Regions from separate parts of the Streptomyces sp. NPDC001194 genome, predicted to be linked through region 4. Evidence: riboswitches for the same ligand, from Rfam matches in the RefSeq annotation. Region 4 holds a riboswitch; each other region holds the start of a gene.
What was found. A riboswitch is a leader RNA that binds a small molecule or an ion and turns the genes downstream of it on or off. The one in region 4 is predicted to bind cobalamin.
Positions count from the first base shown of each region.

Region 1 (2,192 bases), on a different contig from region 4:
TGGGCACCTACCTGGGTGGCTGGCGCATCATCCGCACCATGGGCAGCGGCCTGACCGACCTCCAGCCGCAGCAGGGCTTCGCCGCCCAGACCTCGGCCGCGAGCGTCATCCTGGCCTCCTCCACCCTCGGCTTCTCCCTCTCCACCACGCACGCGTGCTCCGGCGCCGTCATGGGTGCGGGCCTGGGCCGCAAGGGCGGCGTGGTCCGCTGGTCCACCGCCACCCGCATGTTCATCGCCTGGGGCCTGACCCTGCCGGCCGCCGCCGTCGTCGCCTCCGGCGCCGAGCTGGTCATGCGCACCGGTGACGTCGGCGTCGCCGCGGTCGCGCTGTTCCTGGTCGCCTCCTGCGTCGCCATCTGGCTCATCTCGCGCCGCCAGGTCGTCGACCACAGCAACGTCAACGAGGTGCAGCCGGCCGCCGCCGAGGCGCCGGGTGTGGTCACCACGGCCATGGCCGCCGTCACCGTCCCGCCGACGGTGGCCGCCGAGGCCGCCGCCGGTACGACCGCCGCGGTCACCGACGAGGCGCTGAAGGCCACCATCCCGGCTGCCGCCCCGGCCACGCCGGCGGCTCCCGCCGCCGCGGTCTGACCCCGAGAACGACAGAGGAATCCGCAGCATGAAGATCGACTGGGCAGCACTCGGCTCCGTCTTCGGGGTCAGCCTCTCCGCCACCGTCGCCCTCGTGGCCCTGTTCACGCTGGGCCTGGTGGGCCTCTCCAAGCACGAGGCCGCCACCGAGCAGGGCGGGACCGCCGCCCTCGCCCGCAGCGGTGCGTACGCCTGCTTCGCGCTCGTCGCGGGGGCCGTGGCCTACGGGATCTACCTGATCGTCACCTGATCCCGGCCGACCCGACCCGATCGATTCGGGCACGGCGTACGAAAGCTCCCCCCGGGTTTCCCGGGGGGAGCTTTCGTACGTCTGTGACGTGTGCCGTTCACCTGCCCCGCCGCAGGTCAACGGCGAGTTGACGGGCCTTCGCGGTGCGTGGTGGACTGCCCGAGCCAATACGGCGGCATGGAGAGGAAGTCCGGTGCGAATCCGGCGCGGTCCCGCCACTGTCACCGGGGAGCACGCGGCTCGTGCACCCCGGGAGCCAGGAACTCCCACCGCCGGACACGTCGAACCAGGGCGCGGACCCTGAGTGAGGACATACCTGCACCATGCGTGCCGACCGCGTCTTCGCGTACGGCGCCACGGCGGGCCTGATCGGCGACCGGATCTTCGGTGATCCGCGCCGCGGGCACCCCGTGGCCGCCTTCGGACGAACCGCCGCCGCCGTCGAGCGCGCCCTGTGGCGCGACGACCGCGGCCGGGGCGTCCTGCACACCCTCCTGTGCGTCGGGGGCGCGGCCGCCGTCGGCGCGCTGGGCGCCCGCGCCGTGCGCTCCGGGCCCGCGGCCGCCCGTGTCGCCCTGACCGCCGCGGCCACCTGGGCCGTCGTCGGCGGCACCTCGCTGGGCCGCGAGGCCCGCGCCATCGGCGGCGCGCTGGCCGCCGGGGACGCCGAGGTGGCCCGCGAGCGGCTGCCGCACCTGTGCGGGCGCGATCCTCAGGCCCTGGACGAGCAGCAGATGGCCCGCGCCGTCGTGGAGTCGGTCGCCGAGAACACCTCCGACGCGGTGGTCGGGGCCCTCGTGTGGGGCGCCGCCGCCGGTGTCCCCGGCCTGCTGGCGTTCCGCGCCGTGAACACCCTGGACGCCATGGTCGGCCACAAGTCACCGCGCCATCTGCGCTACGGGTGGGCCTCGGCCCGGCTCGACGACCTCGCGGGCTGGCCGGGCGCCCGGCTGACCGCGCTGGCCGCCGCAGCGGCCGGGCCCGACCGGCGGGGAGCCGTACGGGCCTGGCGCGCGGACGCCGCCGCGCACCCGAGCCCGAACGCCGGCCCCGTGGAGGCCTCCTTCGCCGGGGCCCTCGGCGTGCGGCTGGGGGGCACCCTGGCGTACGGGGGGCGGGTCGAGCACCGGGCCGTGCTGAACGGCGGGGCGGGGCGGCCCGTGCAGGTCCGCGACATCGAACGCGCGGTGCGGCTGTCGCGTCAGGTGACGTGGCTGGCATTGGGAGCGTGCGTGGCACTGCGCTGTGCGGTGTCGTACGGCATACGGAAGGGACGCGGATGAGCGGCGGGAAGCTCGGCGGGGGACTCCTCGTCGCCGGCACCACATCGGACGCGGGCAAGAGCGTGG
Region 1 is NZ_JBIAXU010000015.1:61,666-63,857, forward strand. It holds gene ACFY1T_RS25830 (inorganic phosphate transporter) at 1-593, shown strand, start outside; gene ACFY1T_RS25835 (hypothetical protein) at 622-843, shown strand; cobalamin riboswitch at 978-1,129, shown strand; gene ACFY1T_RS25840 (cobalamin biosynthesis protein) at 1,167-2,126, shown strand; gene ACFY1T_RS25845 (cobyric acid synthase) at 2,123-2,192, shown strand, end outside.
Region 1: it holds a riboswitch for cobalamin, as region 4 does, so the genes downstream of both, ACFY1T_RS25840 (cobalamin biosynthesis protein) here and ACFY1T_RS00910 (ribonucleoside-diphosphate reductase subunit alpha) in region 4, are expected to answer to the same signal.

Region 2 (2,192 bases), on a different contig from region 4:
GAGCAGGGCGGCCAGGTGCATGAGGTTCCAGGACATGAAGGTGGTGTTCCGGTTGGTGAAGTCGTTCTCGGGGCCGCCCGAGCCGGGGTCGAGGTACGAGGGACCCGGCCCGGCCTCGCCGATCCAGCCGGCGTCGGCCTGCGGCGGGATCGCGTAGCCGAGGTGCTGGAGGCTGTAGAGGACGTTCATCGCGCAGTGCTTCACGCCGTCCTCGTTGCCGGTGATGAGCGCTCCGCCGACGCGGCCGTAATAGGCGTACTGGCCCCGCTCGTTCAGGATCGAGGAGCAGGCGTAGAGCCGCTCGATGACCTGCTTCATCACGGAGCTGTTGTCGCCGAGCCAGATCGGGCCGCACAGTACGAGGATGTCGGCGTCCATGATCTGGCTGTAGAGGACGGGCCACTGGTCGCTTTCCCAGCCGTGCTCGGTCATGTCGGGCCAGACACCGGTGGCGATGTCGTGGTCGACGGCGCGGATGAGCGAGGTCCGGGCGCCGGCCGCCGCCATGACGGCGCGGCTGCGGTCGATCAGGCCCTCGGTGTTGCTGGTCTCGGGCGAGCGCTTGAGGGTGCAGTTGACGTAGACGGCGGTCAGGTCGGAGTAGTCGAAGTCGGCGGGCACGCCGCCAGCCTGCGCGGCGGCGGCCGGGGCCGCCAGCGGACCGCAGCCGTTCGGGCGTCCGGGCGTTCGGGCCGGGTTGGTACAGGTCCGTCCCTCCGACTAGGGTCAGCTGGCCTTGGTGTTCGGGAAACCGGTGGGAAACCGGTGCGGCCCTCGCCACTGTGAACGGGAAGTCCGGCTCCATTCCTTCGGGAGGCCACTGGGCGGCGCGGGATGTTCCGCACCGCCCGGGAAGGCGGGGCCAGGGCATCAGCACCCGTGAGCCAGGAGACCGGCCGGGGCGCGTTGTCCATCCACGAGGTGCTGGAGAGGTCTCCCCACACATGCACATAGCCGAGGGGTTCCTGCCCCCATTGCACGCGGTCGCCTGGGGCGCCGCGTCCGCTCCGTTCGTCGTCCACGGCGTCCGCGCCCTCACCCGCGAGGTGAAGGCGAACCCGGAGAGCACGCTGCTGCTCGGGGCGTCCGGAGCATTCACCTTCGTCCTGTCCGCGCTGAAGATCCCGTCCGTGACGGGCAGTTGCTCGCACCCCACGGGGACCGGACTCGGGGCGATCCTGTTCCGGCCGCCGATCATGGCGGTGCTCGGCACGATCACCCTGCTCTTCCAGGCGCTGCTGCTGGCGCACGGCGGCCTGACCACCCTCGGCGCGAACGTCTTCTCGATGGCGATCGCCGGGCCGTGGGCGGGGTACGGGGTCTACCTGCTGCTCAAGCGCTTCGGCGTCCCGCTGATGGTGACCGTCTTCTTCGGCGCCTTCTTCGCCGACCTGGTCACCTACTGCGTGACCTCCGTACAGCTGGCGCTGGCCTTCCCGGACCCGGGAACCGGGTTCCTCGGCGCGCTCGCGAAGTTCGGGGGCATCTTCGCCGTGACCCAGATCCCGCTCGCGGTGAGCGAGGGGCTGCTGACGGTGCTCGTGATGCGGCTGCTGATGCAGTCGAGCAGGTCGGACCTGGTCCGGCTGGGCGTGGCGAAGCTGAGCGGGCGCGGCGTGCAGGGCGAGCGGAAGGCGGCGGTCTGATGGGCATGAGCCGGAACACGAAGATCAACGGCCTGCTGCTGCTCCTGGTGGCGGCGCTGGCCGTGCTGCCGATCGCGCTCGGGATGGGCGAGGGCAAGGAGGAGCCGTTCACGGGCGCCGACGCGCAGGCGGAGACGGCCATCACCGAGCTGAAGCCGGACTACGAGCCCTGGTTCTCGCCGCTGTACGAACCCCCCTCCGGGGAGGTGGAGTCGGCCCTGTTCGCCCTCCAGGCGGCCTTGGGCGCGGGCGTGCTCGCGTACTACTTCGGCGTCCGCAAGGGCCGCCGCCAGGGCGCCGCCCTCGCCGCCGCCGCGGGTGCTCCGGACGGCTCCGGGGCGCCCGGCACGGCCGCCGCGGAGTCGTAGGCGGTGCTGCCGATCGACGTGGCGGCGCACGGCAGCCGGTGGCGGCGCCGGCATCCGCTGGAGAAGGCCCTGCTGGGGCTCGGGCTGACGGTCACCGCCGTGTGCCTGCCGCCCTGGCCCGGCGGGCCGCTGGTCGCCGCCGCCACCCTCGCCGTGCTGCTCGGTCCGGCCGGCGTGG
Region 2 is NZ_JBIAXU010000025.1:102,013-104,204, reverse strand. It holds gene ACFY1T_RS33085 (flavodoxin family protein) at 1-621, opposite strand, end outside; cobalamin riboswitch at 721-916, shown strand; gene ACFY1T_RS33080 (energy-coupling factor ABC transporter permease) at 945-1,646, shown strand; gene ACFY1T_RS33075 (energy-coupling factor ABC transporter substrate-binding protein) at 1,652-2,014, shown strand; gene cbiQ (cobalt ECF transporter T component CbiQ) at 2,018-2,192, shown strand, end outside.
Region 2: it holds a riboswitch for cobalamin, as region 4 does, so the genes downstream of both, ACFY1T_RS33080 (energy-coupling factor ABC transporter permease) here and ACFY1T_RS00910 (ribonucleoside-diphosphate reductase subunit alpha) in region 4, are expected to answer to the same signal.

Region 3 (2,192 bases), on a different contig from region 4:
AGGACCCCCAACCCGGCGGAACGCAGCGCCTGTTCGGCGGGCAGCTCGGACACCCGCCAGGCCCGGGTACCGGCCCGGCGGACGGCGTCCAGGAAGTACGAGGCGGCGACGAGCGCGGCCCGCGGCCCGTCGGCGGCGGCCACGAGCAGGGCGTCCGCGGGATCTGCGGTCCACAGCAGGGCCCGCTCCCCGCCCCGGACCGCTGCCAGGTTCACGTCGGCGTCGAGCGAGGTGACGTCCCCGCGTCCGTCGTCGAGGGCGAACAGGAAGCGTCCGGACAGCCCGGCCGCCGCCCCGCTCGCGCACAGCAGCCGGTCCAGCTCCGCGACCCACGGCGCCACATCGGGCAGACCGCTCCGGTCCAGGCCGGTCAGCGGCGAGGCGACGATGTTGCGGACCCGCTCGTGGGTGGGTGCGGGCAGCAGCCCGGCGCGTACGAGCACGCCCTGCAGCTCGCCCCCGCAGCTCGCGCCGAGCCCGCGCAGCTGCGCGTTGCCCCGCGAGGTGAGGTCGATGCGGCCGTCGCCGAGCCGGTCCGCCGCGTCGGCCAGCAGCAGGGCCGCGTCCGCGTCGAGCATTCCGCCGGGTATCCGGATCCGGGCCAGGTACCCGTCGTCCGCCGCGTGCAGCCGCAGCGCACCGGGGCAGGCGTCACCGCGGTCACGTATGACCGGTTCGTCCCGCGGTGCGGCGGAAGGGGGCTGGGGCGGCATGGCGGCGAGCATACCCACGATTGACCTGCCCCGGCCTGTGTCCGTCACCACCCGCCCCGTGCGCCCCGCCCTCCGCCCGACCTGCCCCGATCCGCTCCCCGGGCGCGGCCACCCCCACTCCCGGCCCGCGAGAAGGCCACCTAAGATGACCACCGGCGGAGCCACGTGGCCCGCTGGGAGGAAGCCCGGTGCGAATCCGGCGCGGTCCCGCCACTGTGAACCCCGCGGAGCGATCCGCCGGGTGAGTCAGGAACTCCCGCTGTCCTCACTGCCCGGGGCGCGGAAACCCCGAGGAAGGCATGCCGCCGCATGATCCTGCTGCTGTCGACGTCCGACACCGATCTGCTCAGCGCCCGCGCCGCGGACGGCCCCGTGCCGTACCGGTTCGCGAACCCCTCCCGCCTTCCCCTCGACGACCTCCCCGCCCTGCTCGACGGCGTCGACCTGGTCGTCGTACGCCTCCTGGGCGGCCTGCGCGCCTGGCAGGACGGGCTCGACCTGCTCCTGGCGCCGGACCAGACCCGCCCGGTGGTCGTCCTCACCGGCGAACAGGCCCCGGACGCCCAGCTGATGGAGGCCTCGACGGTCCCGATCGGCATCGCGGCCGAGGCGCACGGCTACCTCGCCCACGGCGGCCCCGCCAACCTGGACCAGCTGGCGCGCTTCCTCTCCGACACCGTGCTGCTCACCGGACACGGCTTCGAGCCGCCGGCCGCGGCGCCCACCTGGGGCCCGCTGGAGCGCACCCCGGTGCGCCCGTACGGCCCGCGCATCGCGGTGCTGTACTACCGCGCCCACCAGATGAGCGGCAACACCGCCTTCGTGCACGCGCTGTGCGACGCGATCGTGGAGGCCGGCGGGACGCCCGTCCCGCTGTACGTGTCCTCCCTGCGCGCGCCCGAGCCGGAGCTCATCGCGCGGCTGGAGTCGGCGGACGCGATCGTCACCACGGTGCTCGCGGCCGGCGGCACCAAGCCCGCGACGGCCTCGGCCGGCGGCGACGACGAGTCCTGGGACGCGGGCGCGCTCGCCGGGCTCGGCGTGCCGATCCTGCAGGCCCTGTGCCTGACCGGCTCGCGCAGCGCCTGGGAGGAGAACGACGAGGGCCTCTCCCCGCTCGACGCCGCGACGCAGGTCGCCGTGCCCGAGTTCGACGGCCGCCTGATCACCGTCCCGTTCTCCTTCAAGGAGCTCGACGAGGACGGCCTGCCCGCGTACGTGGCCGACCCCGAGCGCGCCGCCCGCGTGGCCGGCATCGCCGTCCGGCACGCCCGGCTGCGGCACATCGAGCGCCGCGACAAGAAGGTCGCGCTCGTCCTCTCGGCGTACCCCACCAAGCACTCCCGCATCGGCAACGCGGTCGGCCTGGACACCCCGGCCAGCGCCGTGGAGCTGCTGCGCACCCTCATCGCGGGCGGATACGACTTCGGCCCCGTCGAGGACGTCCCGGGCCTGGTCTCGGGCGACGGCGACGAGCTG
Region 3 is NZ_JBIAXU010000010.1:200,167-202,358, forward strand. It holds gene cobG (precorrin-3B synthase) at 1-713, opposite strand, end outside; cobalamin riboswitch at 852-990, shown strand; gene cobN (cobaltochelatase subunit CobN) at 1,023-2,192, shown strand, end outside.
Region 3: it holds a riboswitch for cobalamin, as region 4 does, so the genes downstream of both, cobN (cobaltochelatase subunit CobN) here and ACFY1T_RS00910 (ribonucleoside-diphosphate reductase subunit alpha) in region 4, are expected to answer to the same signal.

Region 4 (2,192 bases):
GCGCACCCGGTCCCCGACCTCTCGGGCAGCCACCCGCGCCACGGCTTCGAAGTCCTCGGTCGGCATGTGGGGCCGGTCGCTCGTCACGGTCCGACGATGGCGCCGGGCACCGACGGCCGTCCGGCACACTCGACCGCATGGACATCGTGATCAGGGAAGCGCTGGCGGCGGAGTACGGGACGCTCGGGGAGATCACCGCGCAGGCCTACCTCGGGGACGGGCTGCTCACCTTCGGCGAGGACGATCCGTACCTCGCACGGCTGCGCGACGTGGCCGGGCGCGCCGCCGACGGGGTGATACTCGTCGCCGCGACGGGCGACGGCCGGCTCCTCGGCGGGGTGGCCTTCGCCGCGCCCGGGAGCCCGCTGTGCGACATCGCCGGACCCGGCGAGGCCGAGTTCCGGATGCTGGCCGTCGCCCGGGAAGGCCGCGGGCGGGGTGCCGGGGAGGCTCTGGTGCGGGCCTGCGCGGACCGCGCCCGGGCCGTCGCGGGCGTGCGGCGCCTCGTGCTGTCCACCACGGACGAGATGGTGGGAGCCCACCGGATCTACGAACGGCTCGGTTTCGTGCGCACGCCGGAACGGGACTGGGAGCCCGTCCCCGGCCTCCCTCTGCGCACGTACGGTCTCGAACTGTAGCCACGCCGACACAACATCTAGGGGGTCGCACATGAAGGGGCCCCCACATGTATGCTCGTCCTCGCTGTCGTCGCAGGGGAATCCGGTGTGAATCCGGAACTGTCCCGCAACGGTATGAAGTACACCCATTGGTGTCACCGCAAGTCCGATGACCTGCCGACAGTGCGCCCGGCTCGACCGAACCGGGTGTCGATACGTCCGGGCCTCGCGGTTGGGCCGGTGGACGCCGCGCGGTGCTGCCCCGTCATGCCCGCGCGCGCCCGCTCGCGCCGCACCGCAGGTGTCCCGGAGCCGAGCGAGGGAGAGCTCCCCCCGTGACCATCGCGCCTTCCGCACCGCGCGCCGAGTCCGACCCGTCCGACACCGGAATCGAGACCGGGGGACCTGGGGCCGCACTGCTGCGTACCCTCACCGAGCTGACGGCCGACCTCCCCGACACCGACCCGGGCCGGGTCGCCGCCGCCGCGCTCCGCGGGCGCAGCGCCGCCGCCGACGAGGCCGAACTGCGCGGGCTGGCCACGGAGGCCGCGGCCGGTCTGATCTCCGAGGACCCGGCGTACTCCCGCCTCGCCGCCCGGCTGCTGACGCTGGCCGTCGCCGAGGAAGCCGCCGGCCAGGGGGCCACCTCCTTCTCCGCCTCCGTCGCGGTGGGCCACCGCGAGGGCCTGATCGCGGACCGCACCGCCGAGTTCGTGGCGCTGCACGCGAACCGCCTGGACGCGCTGGTCGAACACACGCTGGCCGAGGGCGCCGACGACCGCTTCGGCTTCTTCGGTCTGCGCACCCTGCACAGCCGCTACCTGCTGCGTCACCCGATCACCCGCCAGGTGATCGAGACCCCGCAGCACTTCATGCTCCGCGTGGCCTGCGGCCTCGCCGAGAACGACAGCGTCCAGGCCGTCGAGGAAGTGGCCTCGCTCTACCGGCTGATGAGCCGCCTCGACTACCTGCCGTCCTCCCCCACGCTCTTCAACTCCGGCACCCGGCACCCGCAGATGTCCTCCTGCTACCTGCTGGACTCCCCGCTGGACGAGCTCGACTCGATCTACGACCGCTACCACCAGGTCGCGCGTCTGTCGAAGCACGCCGGCGGCATCGGTCTCTCATACTCGCGCATCCGCGCCCGCGGTTCGCTGATCCGCGGCACGAACGGCCACTCCAACGGCATCGTGCCGTTCCTGAAGACCCTCGACGCCTCCGTCGCCGCCGTGAACCAGGGCGGCCGCCGCAAGGGCGCCGCCGCGGTCTACCTGGAGACCTGGCACGCGGACATCGAGGAGTTCCTGGAGCTCCGCGACAACACGGGCGAGGACCAGCGCCGTACGCACAACCTGAACCTGGCGCACTGGGTGCCGGACGAGTTCATGCGCCGCGTGAACGCGGACGCCGAATGGTCGCTGTTCTCCCCGGCCGACGTGCCCGAGCTGGTCGACCTGTGGGGCGACGAGTTCGACGCCGCGTACCACAAGGCCGAGGCCGCGGGCCTGGCCCGCAAGACCATGCCCGCCCGCGACCTGTACGGCCGGATGATGCGCACCCTCGCGCAGACCGGCC
Region 4 is NZ_JBIAXU010000001.1:183,837-186,028, forward strand. It holds gene ACFY1T_RS00905 (GNAT family N-acetyltransferase) at 138-638, shown strand; cobalamin riboswitch at 673-814, shown strand; gene ACFY1T_RS00910 (ribonucleoside-diphosphate reductase subunit alpha) at 953-2,192, shown strand, end outside.